3 regions of the Mesorhizobium sp. B3-1-7 genome follow, and region 1 is predicted to be linked to each of the others. Evidence: predicted binding sites of a transcription regulator. Region 1 holds the regulator's gene; each other region holds the start of a gene.
What was found. Region 1 encodes LexA, which represses DNA repair genes until DNA is damaged. Its sites were predicted from a motif close to TGTTCNNNNTGTGTTCNG; they were not measured.
Positions count from the first base shown of each region.

Region 1 (8,051 bases):
AACGATCTAAGGCAGGACTACGTGCGCGCCGTTGTGCGCGAGGACGCCGGCACCCTGGTCGCGATGCCTTTCGGCATCCAGGACTCCTCGATGCTGCGCATGCTTGCCGACGCCAACGGCCTGATCGTGCGCCAGCCCTTCGCGCCCGCCGCGCAGGCCGGCGCCGAATGCAACGTTCTGATGCTGCGCTGAGCCGGTCTATCCCGCCGTTTTAACGCAATTCTCGACCGAAACCATTCACACCGCCGAATTGCTCTATTCGGCGATCAGTGCCCGAGTGAGGGGATGATCCGGATCTCCGAGCCCATCGACAACGTTGAAATGATGCCGGTCCGGCTCGACCACTGAACCGGTGGTGGCGCCGAGCCCGGTCCAGATGTTGGCAAGCAATGTACTCTGGCGCAGGAATTCCGAACGCTCGCCGCCGCCGACCCAACAGGTGATGCGGGCTCCCCGCCGAGGCCGCAGCAAAGCCGGGCTTTCGCTCAACGCTTCCTTCTCGTCGATGTTCAGGGTCTCGTTCAGTGCGGTGAACATCAGCGGCCGAAGGTCGTGCAGGCCTGAGATCGAAACAACCTGGCGTATGCGCCGCGACACATCGGACGACAGCGGCGAGGCCGCGGTCACCATCCGGCTGACGAGATGTCCGCCGGCCGAGTGCCCGGTCAGCACCAGCGGACCATCGATCATCGCTGCCGCCTTCTCGATCGCTGCCGCAACCTCGTTGACGATGCCGCTGATCCTGGTCTGCGGGCAAAGCGTGTAAGAGGGCATGGCGACGGCAAAACCGTGGCCGACCGCACCTCCAGCCAGATGCGACCAGGAGGTCTTGTCTGATTCCATCCAGTAACCGCCATGGATGAACACGACGAGCCCCTTTGGCGCAGCAGGTGGGAGAAACAGATCGAACCGGTTGCGCGGCGCTTCGCCGTACACGATATCGAACCGCGCCCTGCCTTGCGCCAGCAGCTTTTCCCGAAAGGCCCGCGCCGGTTGATCCCAAGCCGCGGGCCAGCGGTCGCCGCCGGCGATGTTCGCGCCGTTGGCATAGGCGTTGTCCCAGTCGGCAATACGGTGTCCGAGCAACGGCCCCTCCACGATCAGCTCAATGTCGAGTGGTTTTGATTGGCATCGCCGCGGTCAGGTAACGGTTGTCTTGACCGCGAAGCGGGCTTCTCGCCAGACGCCGGTCCGCAAGATGTCCTCGAGCACTTCGACGGCATTCCAGACATCCCTGTAGCCGACATAGAGCGGGGTAAAACCGAAGCGCATGGTCGACGGCGCCCGAAAATCACCGATCACGCCGCGTTCGATCAGGGCCCGCATGATCTGGTAGCCATGCTGGTGAATGAAGGAAATCTGGCTGCCGCGTTTGGCGCCGTCGCGGGTGCTTTCCAGCGTAAGATCGTAACCGCCGCACCGTGCCTCGACGAGTTCGATGAACAGATCGGCCAGCGCAATGCTCTTCCTCCGCACCGTCGCCAGGTCAACGCCGTTCCAGATGTCGAGCGCGCCTTTCAGCGTCCGCATCGACAGGACCGGCTGCGTGCCGCACAGAAATCGGCGGATGCCGGTGCCTGGCGCATAGGCTTGCTCGAAGGCGAACGGCCGTGCATGGCTCCACCACCCGCTGAGCGGCTGCCGCACATCGGCAAGATGCCGCTCGGCCGCATAGATGAAGGCAGGAGAACCTGGCCCGCCATTGAGATATTTATAGGTGCAGCCGACGGCGAAATCGGCGCTTGCCCTGTCAAGTTCTACCGGCATGGCGCCCGCGCTGTGGCAGAGATCCCATACGATCAGCGCACCGGCGTCATGCGCCATGCGCGTAAGCGCCGCCATGTCGCGCAACTCGCCGGATTTGTAATTGACGTGGTTGACCAACACCACCGCCACGCGTTCGTCGATCAGTTCCTCGATGCTCGGCGCGTCCACGCCAGCCAGGCGCAGGACAGTGTTCTTTCCGGTCGAGGTCACCCCTTCGGCCATATAGATATCGGTCGGAAAACTGTCGCCCTCGGCAACGATCACGGTTCGGTCCGGCCGCATCGCCATCGCCGCGTGCAGCACTTTGTAGATGTTGATCGACGTGGTGTCGCAGACCACGGTCTGGCCCGGCGCCGCGCCGATCAGGCGTCCGAGCCGGTCGCCCAGCTCGACCGGCATGTCGAACCATCCATCCTTGTTCCAGGCACGAATGAGGTCATGCGCCCACTCCTCGGCAGCTGCCTTGCGCAACTCGTCGAATGCGGCGTGCGAGGCCGCTCCCAACGAATTCCCGTCGAGGTAGATCACCCCCTCCGGCAGGACAAAGCGATCGCGCAGGGCGCGCAGCGGATCCGCTGCATCCATCGCCTCGGTCTCGGCGAGATCAGGAATTCCCCCCATCATGCTGCCGCCTCCATTTCGGCATGGCGCCTCTCACGGCTGGCCAAGGACGGTTGTCTCACCACCGTCCGTGCCACGGCAAGAACCTTCTGCGCTATGTTAGCTGGTCCATAGACGGCGAAGACCATGGATCGGAATCATTGCCGAAGTTGGCATTTTGGGTCCGTTTCGTTCACGGTGAAGCACGTTCGCGCAAGAGCCGAAGCAATCCCGCCCGCGCCTTTGTGATGGTGTTGGACCGCGCTTCAGCTTAAGGAGGGCCGCATAATCGAGCGGAATCAATGACACCGCTGACCTGACTCGGCCAGGTATCCCTTGGATGCAACATTGTTTCCGAAGCCTCAACAAATTCACTAAACTTTAAACGGTTGCGGAACACAACTGGAACAGATAGTGTTTGTTCTGGGTTTGTTTTTCTGATTCCGGTTTCAGAACCCAAGGGGGCCGCCATGCTGACGCGCAAACAACATGAACTGCTGATGTTCATCCATGAACGCCTCAAGGAGAGCGGGATTCCGCCGTCTTTCGACGAGATGAAGGAAGCGCTCGATCTGGCCTCCAAATCGGGCATCCATCGGCTGATCACGGCGCTGGAAGAACGCGGCTTCATTCGCCGGCTGCCGAACCGGGCGCGCGCGCTTGAAGTGCTGCGGCTGCCCGACTCGATCGCGCCTGGCCTGAATGCCGCGAGAAAGTTTTCGCCGAGCGTCATCCAGGGCGGCCAGGGCAATCTTGGCCGCCAGGTCAAGCCGGCGGCGCCCTCTCGCACGCCGACACCCAGCAATGACGACGACGCTGTTTCGGCCGTGTCCATTCCGGTGATGGGCCGCATCGCCGCCGGCGTGCCGATAGACGCTATCCAGCACCAGACGCATTCGATCTCGGTGCCGCCGGACATGATCATGGGCGGCGAGCATTACGCGTTGGAGGTCAAGGGCGACTCGATGATCGAGGCCGGCATCTTCGACGGCGATACCGTCATCATCCGCAATGCCAACACGGCAAGCCCGGGTGAGATCGTGGTGGCGCTGGTCGACGATGAGGAGGCGACCCTGAAGCGTTTCCGCCGCAAGGGTGCCTCGATCGCGCTCGAAGCCGCCAACCCGGCGTATGAGACCCGTATCTTCGGACCGGACCGGGTCAAGGTTCAGGGTAAGCTCGTCGGACTCATCCGCCGTTACTGAGCAGAACCGCGCGGCGGTCTTCGCCGGAACTGCGTGCCACCTATTCTGTAGGCTGCGGCGCGACCGCCGGCTTTTCCGGTCGTTGATAGGGCGGCAGCCCCCTCGCCTCACGCGCGTATTTCCGCTGCTCGTGCCAGGGTCGGTACGGTTCTTCGACCGCGTAGCGAACGATTGGCCGCGCGGTTGCCGATTGCGGATCGAAGAAGATGGCGGCGCTGCCGTCGCGTGCCAGTTGCCGCTTGGTGACGACAAGCACGCGCGGATCGCGGCATGGGTTGTAGGCCGTGGCGTCGTCGATGACGATGAGGTCGGCGAAACCGCAAGCAGGCCGGGCGCTGGCGCGATTCTCGGTGAGCGCGACGATGGCGCCGGAAGGATGCCGGCCGATGCAGAGGTCGCCGATGCAGTAGAAGGGCGAGCCGGGCGGCAGGTCGACGGGATCGGCGATGTCGAGGGCGTCTTTAGCGAACGTCTCCGGCGGTACGATTTCCTCGGCTTTCAGCGCCCGTTTCCAGTTGTCCGTGGTGAACTCGTTGGAGCGCGTGCGGTTGATGGCAAGCTCGCCGCCGCCGATCGGCATCGCCACCAGATGCGCGTCCTCCGAGACAAGCACATCCGGGGCGCGGACATGCGGAATGGCCAGCAGCGCGGCGAGCGCGAAGGGTACGGCGGCAAGCCTCAGCCAGGTGGTGGCCATCGTCGCGATGACCAGCGCGACCGTCGCCAGCAGCACCGACTGGATCGAGATCAGCCCGACGGCGTCGACCGGTGAGCGCTCGGAGATCCACGCCGAAATGGCGATCATCGCCGTCAGGCCCTTGCCCATCACATAAAGGAATGGGCCGTCGAAGCCGAAGGGCATGGCCAGCGCGCTCAACACGGCAAACGGCATGACGATCAGTGAGACGATCGGCATGACCGCCAGATTGGCCAGCAGGCTGAGCGGCGACACCCGCTGGAAGTGCCAGATCGCAAACAACAATGTCGCGCTGCCCGCGATGAGCGATGTCACGGCGGCACCACCCACTCCGATCGCCAGTTTTCGCGATAGGAAGCCGAGGAACGAACGCTTTGCCGGCGGCGCGGTCGTTTTGCCGGCGCGATAGTCGGCAAAACCGGCATAGGCGCCGACCAGCGCGGCGGTGGCGGCGAAGGACATCTGGAAGCTTGGGCCGACCACTTCGTGCGGCGAGACAAGGATAACGGCGATGGCCGAGATCGCCAGGTTGCGCATGGTGAGCGCCGCGCGGTCGAAGAGCACGGCGGCAAGCATCACGGCCAGCATGATGAAACTCCGCTCGGCCGCCACCACGATGCCGGAGATCACGAGGTAGGCGGCGATCGAGAGCAGCGCGATTCCAGCGGCATATTTCTTCACCGGTCGGCGCGACGAGAAATCCGGAAACAGCGCGAAGGCGCCGCGCAAAAGGACCATGATCGTGCCGGCGACCAGCGCCATATGCAGGCCGGAGATCGAAATGATGTGGTAGATGCCGGTCCGTCGCATCGACTCGTTGATCGCCTCCGGAATGCCGGCACGAACGCCGACGATCAGTGCCGCTGCGATCTCGCCTTCGGATCCGCCGATGGCGCTCCTGATGTGATCGGCGATCCCTTCGCGCGCGTTTTCCACCGCCGATGCGATGCGGGCGCCAAAGGGCGCCTCCACCGGCGCAATCAGCTTTGGATCACCCAGGAAAAAGCCGCTGCCGCCAATGCCGGCAAAATAGCTGTCGAAGGAAAAGTCGTAGCTGTCCGGCCGAACCGGACCTGTCGGCGGCAGCAGCTTGGCATAGCCGGTCAGCATCGACCCGGCTGTCATGCCGGACGGGATCCTGCGGGCCGACAACCTGACGCGGTCCGGCGCGTAGCGCAGCTTCGGATGTTCCGTGGAAATCAGGTCGATGGTCAGCCGGACACGGCCATTGGCCATCGCCTCGGCGGTGACGAGGCGGCCCGTCAGCCGTGTCTGGATTTCCGAACCCAGCATCGGGGTTGCCATCCGCCAGGTCTCGACCTTGGCCGCGAGAAAGCCCAAGGCGCAGAAAAACGCCGCCATGAAGACAAGGTGCGTTCTGTGCCGGGAATGTGAGACCGCCGCGCAGACTGCCATCAGGGCCACTGCCGCAAGCGGCCTGTAGAGATCCGGCTCGACGCTCAGCGAGAAGTAATAGATGACGCCGGCGGCCAAAAACACCGGCACCAGCAGGAAGCCGATGCCGCGGTCGAGCTCGGTGGCGGCAGCGGTGCCGATGCTTCGGCGCAGTGCGGGAAGCGAGGCGCGGCCAAGCTGTTTGCGGATTCGGCCGACGCTCGCCGTTGGCGAGACCGGCTGTATTGCACCGTCACCGGGTGGCATAAACTCGGTAGGTGCCCGCGGCTCCGGAAGCGAAACCGGCGCTCCCTCTTCGGGCGCGGCATGGGCAAACATCAGGCGTTCGCTGACGCCAGCTGTCGTTCCCCCGCCCTCCTCCGCGCCCCGGCCATGTCCAGCCATCGGGTCTGCCCCTTGCGCCCCAGACCGCCTATGCTACATGAACGCCGGTCGCGTGGAAGTCCGCGCGAAACATGCATTTTTTCAGTGCTTCCTCGAGAGTTCCATGTCCGACAAGGTCGTCACCCGTTTTGCCCCCTCGCCCACAGGCTACCTGCATATTGGCGGGGCGCGTACGGCGCTGTTCAACTGGCTCTATGCCAGGCACACCGGCGGCACGATGCTGCTGCGCATCGAGGATACCGATCGCGAGCGCTCCACCGAAGCTGCCACCGCCGCCATTCTCGACGGGCTGACCTGGCTTGGCCTCTCCTGGGACGGCGAGGCCGTCTCGCAGTTCGAGCGCGCGCCGCGTCATCGCGAGGTGGCCGAGGAGCTCGTGCGCATGGGCAAGGCCTATTACGCCTATGAGACGCCGGCCGAGCTGGAGGCGATGCGCGAGGCGGCCCGCGCCAAGGGTCTGCCGCCGCGCTACAACGGCCAGTGGCGCGACCGCGGCCCCTCCGAGGCGCCGGCAGGCGTCAAGGGTGCGATCCGCATCAAGGCGCCGACCGAAGGCGTGACGATCGTCAACGACCGCGTGCAGGGCGAGGTGCGCTTCCCGAACAAGGATCTCGACGACTTCATCATCCTGCGTTCCGACGGCGTCCCGACCTACATGCATGCCGTCGTCGTCGACGATCACGACATGGGCGTCACCCACATCATCCGCGGCGACGATCACCTGACCAACGCCGCGCGCCAGACGGTGATCTACGACGCCATGGGCTGGGATGTGCCGTCGATGTCGCACATCCCGCTGATCCACGGCGCTGACGGCGCCAAGCTGTCGAAGCGGCACGGCGCGCTCGGCGTCGAAGCCTATCGCGCCATGGGTTATCTGCCCGAGGCTCTGCTGAACTATCTGGCCAGGCTCGGCTGGAGCCATGGCGACGACGAGGTGATGTCGGTCAAGGACATGGTCGCGTGGTTCGACATCGGCGACGTCAACAAGGGCGCGGCGCGCTTCGACTTCGCCAAGCTCGAGGCGCTGAACGGCGTCCATATGCGCAAGATGGATGACCAGGCGCTGTTCGACATCTTCGTCGCCACCTTGCCCTATCTCGAAGGCGGCCCGACGTTCGCGGCAAAGCTCGACGACAGGCGCAAGGCGCAACTGCTTGCCGCCATGCCCGGTCTCAAGGAGCGGGCCAAGACCCTGGTCGAGCTGGTCGACGGAGCGGCGTTTCTGTTCGCCGAGCGGCCGTTGCCGCTGGATGAGAAGGCGGCCGGCTTGCTCAACGCGGATGCGCGCGCGATTCTGCGCGGCGCGCATGGCGCATTGTCTGCCGTCGAGGGCGACTGGAGCGCCGCCTCGGCCGAGGCTTCGATCCGCGACTTTGCGCAGGCCGGTGGGCACAAGCTCGGCGCCGTGGCACAGCCGCTTCGGGCCGCGCTGACCGGCCGCAGCACCTCGCCCGGCGTGTTCGACGTGCTTGCCGTGTTGGGTCGCCAGGAAAGCCTGGCGAGGATTGGAGATCAAATCGATTAGCAGCGAACTGGCCCAAGAAGATTGGCATTGAAAGGTGTGTTTCGCAGTGCAACATTAGGCTTGGCCCAATCTGGCACGCACCTCCTAAAATGCGATGGCAAGTTCGCGCATTCCGGTGATTTCGACGTGTCGTTTGCAGGAATTGCCTTGCCGGCATGAGGAACATAAAGGAGTTTGCAATGAGCGAAGCTGCGACAAAACTGGAACCGAGCGGCAAGGCGCATGAGTCGACCGCCAGGCTCGAACTCGCCGGCAAGACCCATGAATTCAAGGTGCGAAGCGGGTCGACCGGGCCTGACGTGATCGATATCGGCGCGCTCTACAGCACGACCGGCGTCTTCACCTACGACCCCGGCTTCACCTCCACGGCAAGCTGCGAGTCGGCAATCACCTTCATCGACGGCGATGCCGGCATCCTGCTGCATCGCGGCTATCCGATCGACCAGCTTGCCGA
Region 1 covers NZ_VFTL01000005.1:79,029-87,079, forward strand. Annotated here, with positions in the region: gene glp (gephyrin-like molybdotransferase Glp) at 1-192, shown strand, start outside; gene FJ417_RS05710 (alpha/beta hydrolase) at 256-1,086, opposite strand; gene kynU (kynureninase) at 1,141-2,388, opposite strand; gene lexA (transcriptional repressor LexA) at 2,838-3,572, shown strand; gene FJ417_RS05725 (ComEC/Rec2 family competence protein) at 3,613-6,069, opposite strand; gene gltX (glutamate--tRNA ligase) at 6,173-7,597, shown strand; gene gltA (citrate synthase) at 7,777-8,051, shown strand, end outside.

Region 2 (8,051 bases), on a different contig from region 1:
AGCCAAGGCGCTCATAGAAGCGATGCGCCTCGATCCGGCTCTTGTTGGTCGTCAGCTGGACGACGCGGCAGCCGCGCTCGCGGCATTTGTCGATCGCCCATTCGAAGAGGCGCTGTCCCAAGCCCTCGCCGCGCCGCTCCGCCGCGACGCGCACCGCCTCGATCAGGCCGCGCCGGGCACCGCGCAGCGACAGCCCGGCGATAAAGGTGATCTGCAGCGTGCCGATGACGTCGTCGCCGTCGGTCATCACCGCGAGGACCTGGTTCGGATCGCCGTCTATCGCCGCGAAGGCGTCCAGATAGGCCCGCGACAGCGGCAGGCCGGCGTCTTCGCGGGCCTGACCGAGCGCGTCGTCGGCAAGCATCGCGACGATCGCAGCAATGTCCGCTTCGCGCGCCTTGCGAATGCTGATGGCGCTCATTTCCATACCTCGAGACAGCGAGCCGGCCGAACGACGAACCTTGGCCGTGCGGCAGGTCGTCGATATCAGGCCGGCAATAGCGGATGCCGGCATTAATGACTATCCGGGCGGCGCTGTTCTGCGCTATGGCTGAATTCCCGCCTTCTCCAACCTTCCCTTGCCGATGTCAGGCCTGCTCAGCGACCCGTGGTTCTATGCCGCCGCCATTCCGGCGGTGATCCTTGTCGGCCTGTCGAAAGGCGGCTTCGGCGGCGCCGTCGGTTTCGTCGGCGTGCCGTTGATGGCGCTGACCATCCCGCCGGTTCAGGCGGCCGCCATCCTGCTGCCGATCCTGTGCCTGATGGATGTGGTTTCCGTGTGGACCTGGTGGGGCGTCTACGACCGCAAGATGCTGGTCGACATGATGCCTGGCGCCGTCATCGGCATCGGGCTCGGCTGGCTGACAGCGGCTTTGGTCACACAGGAGATGGTGCGGCTGATCGTCGGCGCGGTCGCGCTGGTGTTCGTGCTGCGCTGGATCTACCTGCAGTTCCGCCATGGTGCCGACCATGCGGCGGAACCGAACCGCATTGCCGCCGCCTTCTGGGGCACGGTCGCCGGTTTCACCAGCTTCGTCGCCCATGTCGGCGGCCCGCCCTTCCAGGTCTATGCGCTGCCGATCCGGCTCGATCCGAAAGTGCTGTCGGGCACGGCGGCGATCTTCTTTGCCGCCACCAACGCGCTGAAGCTCATCCCCTATTTCGCGCTCGGCCAGTTCGACACCACCAACCTCACAGCGTCGGCGGTGCTGATGCCGCTGGCGCCGCTTTCCACCGTCGCCGGGGCGTGGTTGGTGCGCCGCATGCGGCCGGAGATCTTCTACCCGTTCACCTACGCCACCGTCGCGGTGGTCGCCGTCAAGTTGCTGTGGGATGGTATCGCCGGCTTGTGGTGAGGTGGCTATCAGTCCACCTCACCACGAGCATTCAGGCGGCGCTCGGCACCATCTGGCGGCTACCGCCGAAGGCGAGCGCGGCGCCCAGCGCAACCACCATGACCATGCCGGCAAGAATGCCGATGTCGTGCAAAGTGGGCTTCAGCACCATGTCGGCGATGATCACCAGCATCACCGCATAATCGAGGCGCGCCCAGTTCATCATGCGCTGGCCGATGGCAAGAACGGCCGGCGTCACGCCCTGCTCGGCGATCATGACACCCATGCGCTCGCCTGTCGGCTTGAAGACGAGCATGCCGATCGAGAAGGTCGTGGCATAGCCGACGAGGCCGATGGCGATCCACAGGTCGGTAAAGCCGACCCAGAAGCCGCACATGATGAGGCCAAAGACCAGCGTCAGCATCGACATCGGCGCGAAGAACTTGCCGCCGAGCTGCCCGCTGGCGCGCATAGCCTGCAGCTTGTCCTCGATGTTGCCGGCACGCTCGGCCAGCACGCCGAGCAGGAACAGCACGAAGCCGCCGCCGACCCACAAAACGGCCGAAACGATGTGAAGGAATTTGACGATCGAATACCAATCCATGATCTGCTCCCGGATATCCCGCATGATTTTGAGCGGCGCGGATTTGCGCGCCGCCTCAGAGGAGCGGGCTTTTGCGTGGCGCGTGTTTCGGAACGATGTCGCGGCGGCAGCCAACATGTTTCGAAGGCCGCGATGACAGCATCCGAAATCCGGTTTCGGGCGATCCCGGGCGGCGAGGCCGGCTGTCCTGTTCCGGCACAGAAAAGCGCGGTCGCTTAAAAAATCGTCGCCGCGTTAAGGGTTCATTAAGCTTTACGGGCGTTTACTATGCGCATCCAGTTTTGCTGGATTCTTACCGAGTGGTTGGAGCCACTTTGTTTGACGCCTCCCTGTTAAACTCCTGAGAGCCGCCTTATCCGCGGCTCTTTTTTTGTCCGCGGGCGGCAAGCCGGGTGCCATCCGCTTGCGGATGGCTGGAACGAGGCCGGCGTTAACCGTTTGTTAAACATGCGCTTGCCTTCATGGGCATCGAAGCGCATTTTCAAGCCTCAGTCATTTAGGGTGCGGGCCGCGTCGGCAAGGATTGCCGAATCGGCCGACGGCAGTGCAGGGGCGTATCGATGAACGAGCCTTCGAAGGGCAGCGCGAAGACCATCAAATTGGCGGAGCGCCGGGTTTTCTCCCAATCCTTCAAGCCGCTCTACCAGGAAGGCATGGGGCTGGTCGAGCAGGCCGCCGAATATCTCGATGGCAAGGGCAGGCTCGAAGCCAAGAAATTGTCGCGCACGGCGGCGACACTCTATGCGGCCGAGTCGATGCGGCTGACCACAAGGCTCATGCAGGTCGCCTCCTGGCTGCTTTTGCAGCGGGCGGCGAATTCCGGCGAGATGACGCGCGACCAGGTGGCCTCGGAGAAATCCAAGGTGCGACTCGACACCGCCTCCGCGCATGACGAGGCGCTCGGCTGGAAAGAGCTGCCCAAGGATTTTCTGGACCTCGTGACGCGCTCGCTGCGCCTTCAGGCGCTGGTGCGGCGCATGGACGAGGAAATCTATGGCGGCGTCATCAACGAGACGCACGCCCCCAGCCGGCGGGCCAACCCGGTTTCCGACCAGATCAGTCTCTTGAATACGGCTTTCGCGCGCGGCTGAAACCGCGTTTGCAACAAACGCCGCGATAGCGGCGCGCGGGAAGCGGGAACCCACATCGTTCAATCGAGGCGCGATCTGGCGAGCCGCGATCGTGGCCGCAAGTCGAGCGCCTGCGACCCCGACTGCTCTTCGATACCGCGGGTAACCGTCGTTGCATCGAAGGCCATGCCGGCCTTCGCGAGAAATATTGCCCTTGTCTTGAAGCGATGGGCTCCTAGTTGGAGCCGTTCGCCGCAGCCGGGTCGACCTGAGCCGGTTTTGCAAGAAAATCACCGTCACTGTGACCAAAGCAGATTGCGAGGCTTGATCCCGTGCATTCGCCATTGGACCGCATCCCGGTATCGATCATCATCCCCAATTATAACTACGAACAGTTTCTTGGACGCGCCATCGACAGCGCGTTGGAACAGGACCACCGAAATGTCGAGGTCGTGGTCGTCGACGACGCATCGACGGACGCGTCGGTAGCCGTCATCGAATCCTACGGCGACAAGATCCGCTCGTGCCTCAGGCGCAGGAATGGCGGACATGCCGCTGCGTTCAATACGGGGTTCGAGGCGAGCACCGGGGAGATCGTTCTTTTCCTCGACGCCGACGATTATCTCTATCCGAACGCCGTCTCCGAGGTCCTGGACGAGTGGGACGCGGATGTCGCCCAGGCGCAATTCAGACTGCATCTCGTCGATGAGGACCAACATATCAAGGATGTCTTTCCACCCCCGGAACAGCCATTCGACTCGGGCGACGTCGTCCCGGAATTGTTGCGCAAGGGGCGCTACCGTACGACGGTGACGAGCGGGCTGGCGTTCGACCGTGAGGCGCTGGACCCGATAATGCCCATGCCCGAAAGCGATTTCCGGCAAGGCGCCGATGGCTATCTCGCAACGCTCGCGCCGCTGCACGGGGAGGTGAAATCCATCGACACCTGCCTTGGCGCCTACCGCATCCACGGCTCCAACCATTCGGTCTTTGCCGAAAAGCTTGCCGAGCGGGCGCGCTGGCGCGTGGCGCATGACTTCCGGCGCCTTGAAGCCTTGTCCGACCGGGCGGCCGAGATCGGTCTGACCGTACCGCCGGATGCCGGCCTTCGCGATCCGGTTCATCTGGAAGAGCGACTGGCCTCGCTTTGCGTCGACGAGCCCCGGCATCCGGTCACGACCGACTCCCGGCTGGGACTGGCAAAAGCGGGCGCCGCCGCCAGTCTGGAAATGAACGCATCCTGGCGGCGGCGGGCTGCGCTGGCAGCCTGGTTCCTCTGCATCGGGCTCCTGCCGCGGCGCATGGGAAATGCAGTCCTGGCATGGAAGCTGGTCGCGTCGTCGAGACCGGCATTTCTCACGCGGCTGTCGAAAACCATCCGTCGCGTGACGAACTAAAGTGCGTAGCGCTGAAGCGGATTCAGGCGACGCGCTTTAAAAGGCTTTGTTTCCATGCATGTCGCAAAACCGCTGCACACTTTTGCGCGACACGCATTAGGTCCGGGATTTCGGACCTGCCAGCCCGTGAACGCCAGCTGATGGGATTTCGAATGCGTTCTTAAGATCGCGATTGTTTCTGGTTTGTTCACATTTCGCTGGCATCGCTTGCCGCCACGGCTAGACTTGGCGCATGGGGGAAGCGATTCGCATCATCGGCATCGATCCGGGGCTGAGGCGCACCGGTTGGGGTATTATCGACAGCGTGGGCAATTCGCTGCGCTTCGTCGCGTCCGGCACGGTGAGGTCCGACGAAAAGGAGTCGTTGGCGACAAGACTCTGCCAGCTGCATGACGGTTTGGCCGAGGTGCTGCACCAAGCCATGCCGCATGAGGCAGCGGTCGAGCAGACGTTCGTCAATAAGGACGCCACGGCGACGCTGAAGCTCGGCCAGGCGCGCGGTATTGCCATGCTGGTGCCGGCGCGTGCCGGACTGGTGGTCGCCGAATATGCCCCCAATGCCGTCAAGAAGGCGGTTATCGGCGTCGGCCACGGCGAGAAGAAGCAAATCCATATGATGGTCAAGGTGCTGATGCCGAAGGCGATCTTCGACACCGACGATGCTGCCGACGCTTTGGCCATCGCCATCTGCCATGCGCATCACCGCCAAAGCGTCGCCTACCGGATGGCAGCGCTGGCGTGAGGGGACAATCATGATCGGCAAGCTCAAGGGCACGCTGGACGAGATCGACGAGGACTCCTGCCTCGTCGACGTGCATGGCGTCGGCTATGTCGCGCATTGCTCGGCGCGCACGCTGGCGTCGCTGCCGTCGCCCGGCGAGGCGGTGGTGCTGTTCATCGAGACCTATGTGCGCGAGGACATGATCCGGCTCTACGGCTTTCAGTCGGCGCTGGAGCGCGAGTGGTTCCGACTTTTGATGAACAATGTGCAGGGCGTCGGTGCCAAGGTGGCGCTGGCCATCCTGTCGACGCTGGCGCCGGCCGACCTCGCCAATGCGATCGCGCTGCGCGACATCGCCATGGTCTCCAGAGCGCCAGGCGTCGGCAAGAAGGTGGCGGAGCGCATCGTCACCGAATTGCGCACCAAGGCGCCTGCCTATGCGGGCGCGGCCAGCGGCACGATCGGCTTCAAGCAGGAACTCGGCGAAGGCGTCGCGGCGGCACCGATTACGGATGCGGTCTCGGCGCTGGTCAATCTCGGCTATTCGCGCGACATCGCGGCGAACGCGGTTGCGGCAGCGCTGAAATCGGCCGGCGAGGGCGCGGATGCGTCCAAGCTGATCCGCTTCGGCCTTAAGGAACTGGCGCGGTGAGGCGGCGCTTGTTCCGTTGTCGGTCCTATGCAAGGAAGGCGGCATGAGCCTTTCGCCCCGCCTCATTGCCCCCGACAAGCGCGGTGAGGATGCCGACCAGACCTTGCGGCCGCAGTCGCTCGACGAGTTCGTCGGCCAGGCGGCGGTGCGCGCCAATCTCAAGGTCTTCGTCGATGCCGCCAAGGGCCGCGGCGAGGCGCTCGACCATGTGCTGTTCGTCGGTCCGCCGGGGCTCGGCAAGACGACGCTGGCGCAGATCATGGCGCGCGAGCTCGGCGTCAATTTCCGCTCGACCTCGGGTCCGGTTATCGCCAAGGCGGGCGATCTGGCGGCGCTGCTCACCAATCTGGAGGAGCGCGACGTGCTCTTCATCGACGAGATCCATCGGCTCAATCCGGCGGTCGAGGAAATCCTCTATCCGGCGATGGAGGATTTCCAGCTCGACCTGATCATCGGCGAGGGGCCGGCGGCGCGCTCGGTCAAGATCGACCTTGCCCGTTTCACGCTGGTCGCGGCGACGACCCGGCTTGGGCTCCTGACCAATCCGCTGCGCGATCGCTTCGGCATTCCCGTCCGGCTCAATTTCTATACGGTCGAGGAGCTGGAGCAGATCGTGCGGCGCGGCGCCCGCATCCTGTCGATGCCGCTTGGTGACGATGGCGCGCTGGAGATCGCGCGCCGCGCGCGCGGCACGCCGCGCATCGCCGGCCGGCTGCTGCGCCGGGTGCGCGATTTCGCCAGCGTCGCGGGGGACGGCCATGTCGACAGGAAGATCGCCGACGAGGCGCTGACAAGGCTGGAGGTCGACGCGCTTGGCCTCGACGCGCTCGACCGCCGCTATCTGTCGATGATCGCGCGCAATTTCGGCGGCGGACCGGTCGGCATCGAGACGATCGCGGCCGGGCTCTCCGAGCCGCGAGACGCGATCGAGGACATCATCGAGCCCTATCTGATCCAGCAGGGCTTCATCCAGCGCACGCCGCGCGGCCGCGTTCTGACTGCCAATGCCTGGCGCCATCTCGGGCTCGACCCGCCCAAGGATATCGCCCAGCAGCAGATCAGCCTGTTCCAGGAAGAGTAACGCATATTTGTTCGCCGTTTGGCCGCGTAACGGCCCGTTTGCGCAGAATCTGCTCGCCTCGGCCTAGCTGAGGGCGTAATTGCCCCCTTTAAGGCAGCTTCCTGATAGAATCCCAAGGGGCTTGGGCCGATCCATGATCACCAGACGTGGTTTCCTGCGCCTTGTCGGCGGCTCGGCCTTCAGCCTGGTGTCGCTTGGCGCTTATGCCGTCGGCATCGAGCCGATGCTGCTGACCCATGTGAAGCGCTACACGCTGACGCCGCCGCACTGGCCGGCCGGACTCAAGTTGCGCGTCGTGGCGCTTGCCGACATCCATGCCTGCCGGCCCTGGATGACGCCGGAACGGATCGCAGCACTTGCTGAGGAAGCCAATGCGTTGCAGCCGGACCTCATCGTCATGCTTGGCGACTATCCCGCCGGGACCCGGCTGGTGACCGGCTGGGTAAACGCGTCGGAATGGGCGCCCGCGCTGGCAGGGCTCAAGGCGCCGCTCGGCGTGTGGTCTATCCTCGGCAATCACGACTGGTGGGATGATCGCTCGGCGCAAGCGGCCGGGGCAGGGCCGACGATTTCGCGAAAGGCGCTGGAGGCTGTCGGCATTCCGGTGCTGGAGAACGACGTCGTACGCCTGGAAAAGGACGGCCAGGGCTTCTGGATAGCCGGCCTGGCCGACCAGATCGCCCTGTTGCCGGACAAGGCCAAGGGCCGCAGGGGGCTCACCGGTCTCGACGACCTTCCCGGCACGCTGGCCAAGGTTGGCGACACTGCTCCCATCATCCTGCTCGCGCATGAGCCGGATATTTTTCCGAAAGTGCCCTGGAGGGTTTCGCTGACGCTGTCCGGTCATACGCATGGCGGGCAGGTGCGGCTGTTCGGCTATTCGCCGGTGGTGCCTTCCGCCTACGGTAACCGTTACGCCTACGGCCATGTCGTCGAGAACGATCGCAACCTGATTGTCTCAGGCGGACTGGGCTTCAGCATCGCGCCGATACGTTTCGGGGTGCGGCCGGAGATCCTGCAGATCGATCTCGGCTAATACATGTCGCGCAAAAGTGTGCAGCGGTATGCATGAAAACAAAGGCTTAAAGCGCGTCGCCTGAATCCGCTTCAGCGCGACGCGCTTTAGCTCAGCTTACCGAAGCGCTCGGATGGCGTTCATCACGTCCGGCTCCGCCTTCTCGCCGTCGAACGC
Region 2 covers NZ_VFTL01000006.1:150,480-158,530, forward strand. Annotated here, with positions in the region: gene FJ417_RS07225 (GNAT family N-acetyltransferase) at 1-421, opposite strand, end outside; gene FJ417_RS07230 (sulfite exporter TauE/SafE family protein) at 585-1,355, shown strand; gene FJ417_RS07235 (DUF2269 family protein) at 1,387-1,938, opposite strand; gene FJ417_RS07240 (DUF1465 family protein) at 2,499-3,029, shown strand; gene FJ417_RS07245 (glycosyltransferase family 2 protein) at 3,341-4,405, shown strand; gene ruvC (crossover junction endodeoxyribonuclease RuvC) at 4,638-5,147, shown strand; gene ruvA (Holliday junction branch migration protein RuvA) at 5,158-5,778, shown strand; gene ruvB (Holliday junction branch migration DNA helicase RuvB) at 5,822-6,859, shown strand; gene FJ417_RS07265 (metallophosphoesterase) at 6,993-7,895, shown strand; gene FJ417_RS07270 (cellulase family glycosylhydrolase) at 7,992-8,051, opposite strand, start outside.
Region 2: the regulator LexA is predicted to act here: its motif matches at 4,579-4,596, upstream of ruvC (crossover junction endodeoxyribonuclease RuvC).

Region 3 (8,051 bases), on a different contig from region 1:
TGTCTGCACATATGAGCGGCCAGAACCGCGCCCCGTCCTCAAACGGCTGGCTCAAAAGCTACTACTATCTGCGGTTTGCCGTGTCGGCGGCCTGGGTCTTGGCGGTGGTCACCGTCGCGAAGGCAGTTCCGACGCTCGCCGCGGTCATGCTGGTTGCCTATCCCCTATGGGACGCGCTCGCGAACTATGTCGACGCGCAGCGCAGCGGCGGCTTGAGCCGCAACAGGTCGCAGTTGCTCAATTTCGCCGTCAGCATCCTCACCGCGATCGCGGTTGCTATCGTGCTTGGCCGCGGCATGAACGCGGTGCTCGCGGTCTACGGCGTCTGGGCCGTTGTCTCAGGCGCATTTCAACTCCTGACGGCGGTTCGTCGCTGGGAGACCAGCGGCGCGCAGTGGGCGATGATCCTGAGCGGCGCCCAGTCGGCGCTGGCCGGCCTCTTCTTCGTCAAGATGGCGGGCGGCGCGGAGGCCATCGGCATCGCCAATGTCGCGCCCTACGCCGCCTTCGGCGCCTTCTACTTCCTGGTGTCCGCCGTGTGGCTTTCCGTCAGCGATATGCTTCGCAAGTCGCGGCAGGTCGCGAGTTGAGCTTTCTTCCGTCGAACGTTAGGCATGTCTATGGATAAGCCCTCGAACACAGCCGATGACATCCTGGCCGCCGCGCGGAGCTTCATCGTCGCCGGCGGCTATAACGGGTTCAGCTACGCCGATATCGCCGAGGTCGTCGGTATCCGCAAAGCCAGCATCCATCATCATTTCCCCAGCAAGGTCGACCTCGTGCAGACCCTGGTCAGGCGCTACCTCGAGGATGCCGTGACGGGCATGACGGAGCTTGAGCGCAATGTGCCTGCGCCGCCGGAATTGCTGCGAACCTATGCCGGCTTCTGGGCGCAGTGCATCGAGGACGCGAGCAGGCCGATCTGCGTCTGCGCCTTGCTCGCCAGCGAGCTTCCCGCCCTTCCGCCGGAGGTTGCCGTGGAGGTCCGGGCGTATTTTCAGTTTCTCTCGGGGTGGCTGACCGGCGTCATCGAGCGCGGTGCCGCGCAGGGAGCATTGACGATCTCCGCCGCCCCGCGCGCGGAAGCGGAGGCCTTCATGGCGACCGTGCACGGGGCGATGATTTCCGCGCGGGCCTACGGCGATGTCCTGACCTTCGGCATGATCCTGGCACCGACGCTGCAGAAGCTGATCCCGGCGACCGATTGAGGAGGAGATCGGCCGGCATCCGCGCCCCTTTCCGGCGATAAGTTCACGCATGAAGCCGAGCGTCCCGTTGGCGTCCTTACCGGCATCAATTGCCGCTTCAGCACTTTGTCCGCCGATCAGAAAGTGTTCCGCCTTGGACGTTCGGCAATCCCCATTTCCCGCATTGAGTGACTGTTTTGCTACAGGTTTATTAGACAATTAAGATTAAGCTCTTTGCAGTGGCGGCGATAACGAGCGACGCTTGGGAGACAATCGATGCGTTCTATCCTTGGGACTTTCCTGGTTCTGGGCGTGGCCATGACTGGGGCCAATGCCGCTGACATCGTCCAACCCGTGGCCTCCATGGAAGTTCCCTATTCCTGGACCGGCCTTTATGTTGGTGCGAATGCGGGTGGGGCCTTCGGAAAGGTCGATGGCGATTTCATCGGCATTCCTGGGTCGGCAGACATCGGCAATTTCACCGGCGGCGCTTTGGTTGGCGCCAATTATCAGTACGGTCAGTGGGTTCTCGGTATCGAAGGCGATATCAACTACCTGGGTTTCAAGAAAGAATTCTCGCCGGGGGTTGGCGGCGGCGGCCTTGGCGCAGAAGCGAGCGTCGATGCCTTCGGAACGATCCGGGGCCGCGTCGGCTACGCCTTTGATCGCTGGCTTCCTTATGTCACGGCCGGCGTTGCGATGGGTGATGTGAAGATCGATGAGCACGTCTTCGGTGTAGCCAGGACCAAATTCCAGACAGGATATGCAGTCGGCGGCGGTGTTGAATACGCTTTCAGCAACAATTGGACCGCCCGTGCGGAATATCTCTATGTCGACCTCGGCAAGAAAGACTTCGGGTTTGACCCGATCGATCCGTATAACGTGAAGACGAACTTCAGTGTCGTTCGCGCTGCCTTAGCCTACAAATTCTGATTCCGGGCATCGCAATTTGCTCATGATGATGCCGGCGCGGCTGCACGCCAAATCGCGCCGCCGTCAGGAATTGCCTTGAACAAAAAATGACAGAGCTCTCCCCCGTTCCGGCGGCATCAGGTCGCTTCATCAAGCCGCCTGCGCCATCCGCTCCGCGCTCATCCGGTAGGAAATCGCTTCGGCCAGATGGATGCGGCCGACGGTTTCGCTGGCGTCGAGATCGGCCAGCGTGCGGGCGACCTTCAGCACGCGATGATAGGCGCGCGCCGAAAAGCCGAGCTTTTCGCTGGCGTCCTTGAGCAGCGTCAGGCCGGCGGTATCGGGCTTGGCGATCTCCTCGATGATCGAAGGCGGGCAATGCGCGTTGGTGGTGGCGCCGGCGCCGAGCTTCTCCAGCCGTTCGCGCTGCATGGCGCGGGCGCGTGCCACGCGCTGCGCCACCGCGGCACTTGTCTCGGCCTTGTCCGGCCGGATCAGGTCGCTCGCCGAGACCGCCGGCACCTCGATCCGAAGGTCGATGCGATCGAGCAGCGGGCCGGAAATGCGCGCCTGGTATTCGGTGCGGCAGCGGTCGCCGCGCAAGCAGCGATAGCCGGGCTCGCCCGACATGCCGCAACGACATGGGTTCATCGCCGCCACCAGCTGGATGCGGGCCGGATAGGTGACGCGGTGGTTGGCCCGCGCGATCATGCAGTCGCCTGTCTCCAGCGGCTGGCGCAGCGCATCGAGCGCTTGCGGCGTGAATTCCGGCAACTCGTCGAGGAACAGAACGCCGTGATGGGCGAGCGAGACCTCGCCCGGCCGCGCGCGCAGCCCGCCGCCCACCATCGCCGCCATCGAGGCGGAGTGATGCGGGGCTCGGAACGGCCGCCGGTCCGTCAGCTTGCCTTCGCCGAGCTCGCCGGCAACGGACGCGATCATCGACACTTCGAGCAGTTCCTTCGGCGCCAGCGGCGGCAGGATCGAAGGCAGGCGCTGCGCCAGCATCGACTTGCCCGAGCCAGGCGGTCCGACCATCAAGAGGTTGTGTCCGCCGGCGGCAGCCACCTCGAGCGCCCGCTTGGCACTCTCCTGGCCCTTGATGTCGGCGAGGTCCGGCAGGTCGCGCGCGGCGAGCTTTATGCCGGCCTCGGGCCGCGACAGCACCTGCGTGCCACGAAAATGGTTGGCGACAGCGATCAGGCTGCGCGGCGCCAGTATGTCGAAATCCTTGCCGGCCCAGGCCGCCTCCGGGCCGCAGGCGAAGGGGCAGATCAGGCCCTTGCCTTCGGCGTTGGCGCCGATCGCCGCCGGCAGCGCGCCCGCCACGCCGGCAATCGTGCCGTCGAGCGACAATTCGCCAAGCACCACATAGCCGGCAAGCATGTCGCCCGGGATGGCGCCGAGCGCCGCCATCAGGCCAAGCGCGATCGGCAGGTCGTAATGGCTGCCTTCCTTGGGAAGATCGGCCGGCGCGAGGTTCACCGTCACCTTCTTCGAAGGCATCGACAGGCCCGATGCGTGCAGCGCCGCTTGTACGCGCTCGCGGCTTTCGGCCACCGCCTTGTCCGGCAGGCCGACGATCTGCATGCCGACCTTGCCCGGCCCGACCATCACCTGGACATCGACCGGCACGGCCTCGATGCCCTGGAAAGCCACCGTGCGAACCCGCGCCACCATGTTTCCCGCCCCCGGATTCAGGCTCCTGCACGGCGCTGCGATCAGCCCGCCCAAGACCTCACGCCAGACAACCACAGATTTGTCGCTGAGGCAAGAACATTACAAGAACATCGATTCGGCCGCGGCAACGGTGCGTGGCCGAACCGGTATATTGTCGCCTCCCCAGCCTACCGGTCCAGCCACACCTTCTCGAAATGCTGCTCGAGATTGGGATGCGCCGGATTGTCCTTCACCGCCGCCACCGAATGGGTGAACAGCGAGCGCCAGTAAGGCTGGATGAGGATGCCGGAATCCTGGAGGATCTGTTCGACATCCTTCATGATCTCCTTGCGCCTTTCGACGTCCGGCACGGCAAGCGCCTCGTCGAGCTTCTCGTCGAACGCGGGATTCGCGTAGCCGGATTCGTTCCACGCCTCGCCGCTGCGATAGGCGAGCGCGAGGTTCTGGACGCCCAGCGGCCGCATGCCCCACGACGTCATCGAGAAGGGATATTTGGTCCAGTTGTTCCAGAAGGTCGAGCCCGGCAGCACGGTGCGCTTCACCTTGAAGCCAGCCTCGCGCAGCTGCGCGGCGATGGCGTCTCCGGTGCTGCGGTGCCAGTCCTCGTCGCCGGTGATCAGCTCGTGCTCGAAATCGAGCTGCCCGGCCTCCGCCATCAGCTTTTTGGCGCCTTCGAGGTCGCGCGCCTTCTTCGGCAGCGCGTAATATTCCGGATGCAGCGGGCTGACATGGTGGTTCTCGGCGACCGTGCCCTTGCCGCCATAGCCGAGCGTCAGCACGGCCTGATTGTCGGTCGCCATTTGCAGGGCGCGGCGCACGCGTATGTCGTCATAGGGCTTGTTGGTCACATTGGTGCGGGCAAGGATCGTCGCCGCCGTCACCACTTCCGACTTCACCAGCCCCAGGCCGTCCATGATCGCGACATAGTCGGCGGTGGTCTCGAAATTGGTGTCGATCTCGCCGGCTTCGAAGGCGCTCACCCAGGCGGCCGGATCGGTGCCGTAGTCGATGAACTCGATGCCGTTGAGATAGGCCTCGCCGCCCCACCACTTGCCGTTCTGGCGCCGCTTGACGACGGCCTTGGTGCCGACGTCGTAGGAGACCAGCTCGAACGCGCCGGTGCCGACCGGATGCGCGATGAGGTTGGCGCCGGCCTTCTCATAGCCGCGATGCACGATCAGCGCCGAATACTCCGTCATCGACGGGATGATCGAGATGTCGGACGAGGACAGTTTCAGCACCACCGTGTGGTCGTCGGTGCTGATGATGGCGCCGTCGCGCGCCTTGCCGGTCTTGGCGTCGATCAGCGCGGTCATGCGGCCGGCCATGGAATTGCCTTCGGCCGCCTTGTCGCACCAGCGCTCGAGGTTGAAGACCACGTCCTCGGCGGTGAAGTCGTCGCCATTGTTCCAGGTCACGCCGCGCCGCAGATTGAGCGTGTATTCGGTGGCGTCGTCATTGACCTTCCAGCTTTCGAGCAGCGAAGGCTTGAACGTGTAGTCGGTGTCGTAGCGCACCAGCGTGTCGAGGAACTGGCGCGCGATATTGGCCATTTCCGGCCAGTCATAGGCGCGCGGGTCCTTCTGCTCCTTGACGAAGGTGGAAACGCGCAGCACGCCGCCCTTCTTCGGCTCGGCGGCTCGCGCCGGCGTCGGCGCGGCGAGCCCGATCAGGCCATAGGCGGCCACCGCCGATGCGCCGAAAATGCTTGCCATCGCCAGGAACTCGCGCCGGTGAAGGCATCCGCCCCGGACCTCCGCCGCCAGGCCCTCGACCAGCGCATGATGGCGGTCGAATTCGCAATGCTCGCTATCCTGCCCCATTTATCTCCCAGCTCCGAAAAGATCGACGAACCAGTCCCAGAAGCCGTCGACGTCGATATCGACGGCCACCCGCGCGTTTGGCGGCCTCTTTGATACATTGTTGAAATCGGCGATGGTCATGCCGCGGGTGACCTCGCCGCCGGTTTCCAGATGCACGTAATAGCTTTCGAACCTGAACAGCGACGGTTTTACGATCGCGGCGAGCGCAATCACGTCATGCAGGTTCGGGTCGTCGGCGCCGAATTCGTCCTTGCGCCGCATCATGAAGTCCAGCACGCGCGCCACCACATCCGCTTGCGGACCTGATGCAGCCCTTATCCGGTCGAACACATGGCGCGGCAGCTCCGGCTTCAGCGTGACGTCGAGGCCGACCATCGTCAGCGCGCAGCCGGATTCGAAGACGATGCGTGCGGCTTCGGGATCGCAATAGAGATTGAACTCCGAGGCCAGGGTCATGTTGCCGCCGCGGATGGCGCCGCCCATGATGGTGATGCGTTTGATCAGCGACGGCAGCTCAGGGTGTTCGATCAGCGCGGTGGCGATGTTGGTCAGCGGCCCGACGGCGAGGATCTCGAGCCTGCCCGGGTGCTGCTTCGCCGCCTCGTGGATCAATTCCGTTACGCCGCCCCCGGTAAAGCCGCGCCGCGCGGCGGGCAGCACCACGTCGCCCAGTCCGGTCGTGCCGTGGCTGACGGCGGTGCACAATGGCCTGGCGAGCGGGCGAGAAGCGCCGACATGCACGGGCGCGTCGCAGCCGAGAAAATCGATCAGATCCAGCGTGTTCCTGGCCGTCTTCTCGATCTCGACATTGCCGCAGACGGCGCCGATCCCGACCAGCTCGATCCTGTCCGCGCAGAGCGTCGCCGCCGCGATGCAGACGGCATCGTCGGTGCCGGTGTCGACATCCATCACCAGCGGGATTCTGGAAGGCATGGTCACGTCGCGGTCTCTTGCGTTGCCGGGCTTGCACTGTGGGACAGCGGAACGGGCATTGGAAAGTCTCATATATCGAGGGAGTTAAACGTTTACCTACGGCAATGCCAGCCAGCTGTCAACACGATCGACCGGCCGGAGCCCCTGCTCGCCACCTGTGCCGGTCGACTTTGCCGACGTAAGAGGCTACGGGATCAGGACGACGGTGCTTGGCAAGCAATGCGAGGACATGTGGCGGCGACCATCAAGGATATTGCGAGAGGTGCCGGCGTATCCATCGCCACCGTCTCCAAGGTCCTCAACCGCAAGGACGCCTTCATCAGCGAGGAAACGCGCAGCCGCATCTGGTCGCTGGCGCGGGAGCTCAACTACACGCCCAACTCCATCGCCCGCTCGCTGGTCACCCGTCGCTCGCAGGTCCTCGGCATCATCGTTCCGGATATTCTCAACCCCTATTTCACCGAGCTGGTTCGCGCCTGCGACGACGCTGCCCGGCAGCGCGGCTATACAACGATCCTGTGCAACTCGGATGGCATTCCGGATAAGGAGGAGGCGCATCTCGCCTTCCTCGCCGGCCATGGCGTGGACGGCATCGTGCTGGCGGCGAGCGGCGTGATCCCGAATGCCGGCCTGCTGCGGGGCCTGAACATCCCGTTCGTGTCGATGGACCGCGAGGTCCCGGAGCTCGATTGCCTGGCGGCGACCGTCGATACCGACTATCGCAACGGCGCCTTCCAGTCGGCCGGCTACCTGATCGCTAAGGGCCACACCCGCATCGCCTTCCTGAGCGGTTCGGCGGAAAGCTCGAACACCAGGATCAGGCTCGCCGGCTTCGAGGAAGCGCACCGCCAGGCTGGCATCGCCGTCGATCGAAACCTCGTCCGCTGCGGCGAGTTCCAGCACAGTTTCGGGCGCCAGGCGACGCGGGAGCTGCTTGAAAGCACGCGGTTTTCGGCCATCTGCTGCATGAGCGACATGCTGGCCATCGGCGCCACGGTTGCGCTCCGCGAAAAGGGGCTTGTTGTCCCCGACGACTGCGCCGTCATGGGCTTCGACAACATCTATCTGGCGCCGCTGCTGGAACGCCCGCTGTCGACGATCGACCGCCGCATCTTCGAAGCAGGCACCATCGCCATCGACGCGCTGGTCGACTTCCTCGATGGCCCCGACCGCCGCCGCGCGGCGATCGTGATGGAGCCGAGCGTGGTCGTGCGCAAGACGGCGTAATTGGCGCAGTGGGACGACGCCCGGACAGCTACCTGGCCGGCCGCCCCCCTCGCTTCGCATCGCAATGGGTCGCCACCAGGCCGAGGACGATCGGCAGGTCGTAATGGCTGCGTTCCTTGGTGCAAAAGCGGAACATGGTTAAGACAAAATGAAAACGGCTATCGCCGCGTGCTCTCGACCCGTTGAAAAGGTGAGCAGTCCCTCCGGCAATCCGAGGCTAAGGCATCGACCGTACCTGAAAGCGATCGATCGATTGCGATGTGGGGTGGAAGCCACTCCATGACAGGAA
Region 3 covers NZ_VFTL01000007.1:167,449-175,499, reverse strand. Annotated here, with positions in the region: gene FJ417_RS08410 (DUF308 domain-containing protein) at 12-590, shown strand; gene FJ417_RS08405 (TetR/AcrR family transcriptional regulator) at 621-1,208, shown strand; gene FJ417_RS08400 (outer membrane protein) at 1,464-2,120, shown strand; gene FJ417_RS08395 (YifB family Mg chelatase-like AAA ATPase) at 2,250-3,779, opposite strand; gene FJ417_RS08390 (ABC transporter substrate-binding protein) at 3,947-5,602, opposite strand; gene FJ417_RS08385 (nucleoside hydrolase) at 5,603-6,535, opposite strand; gene FJ417_RS08380 (LacI family DNA-binding transcriptional regulator) at 6,767-7,762, shown strand; gene FJ417_RS08375 (glycosyltransferase family 4 protein) at 7,921-8,051, opposite strand, start outside.
Region 3: the regulator LexA is predicted to act here: its motif matches at 3,872-3,889, upstream of FJ417_RS08395 (YifB family Mg chelatase-like AAA ATPase).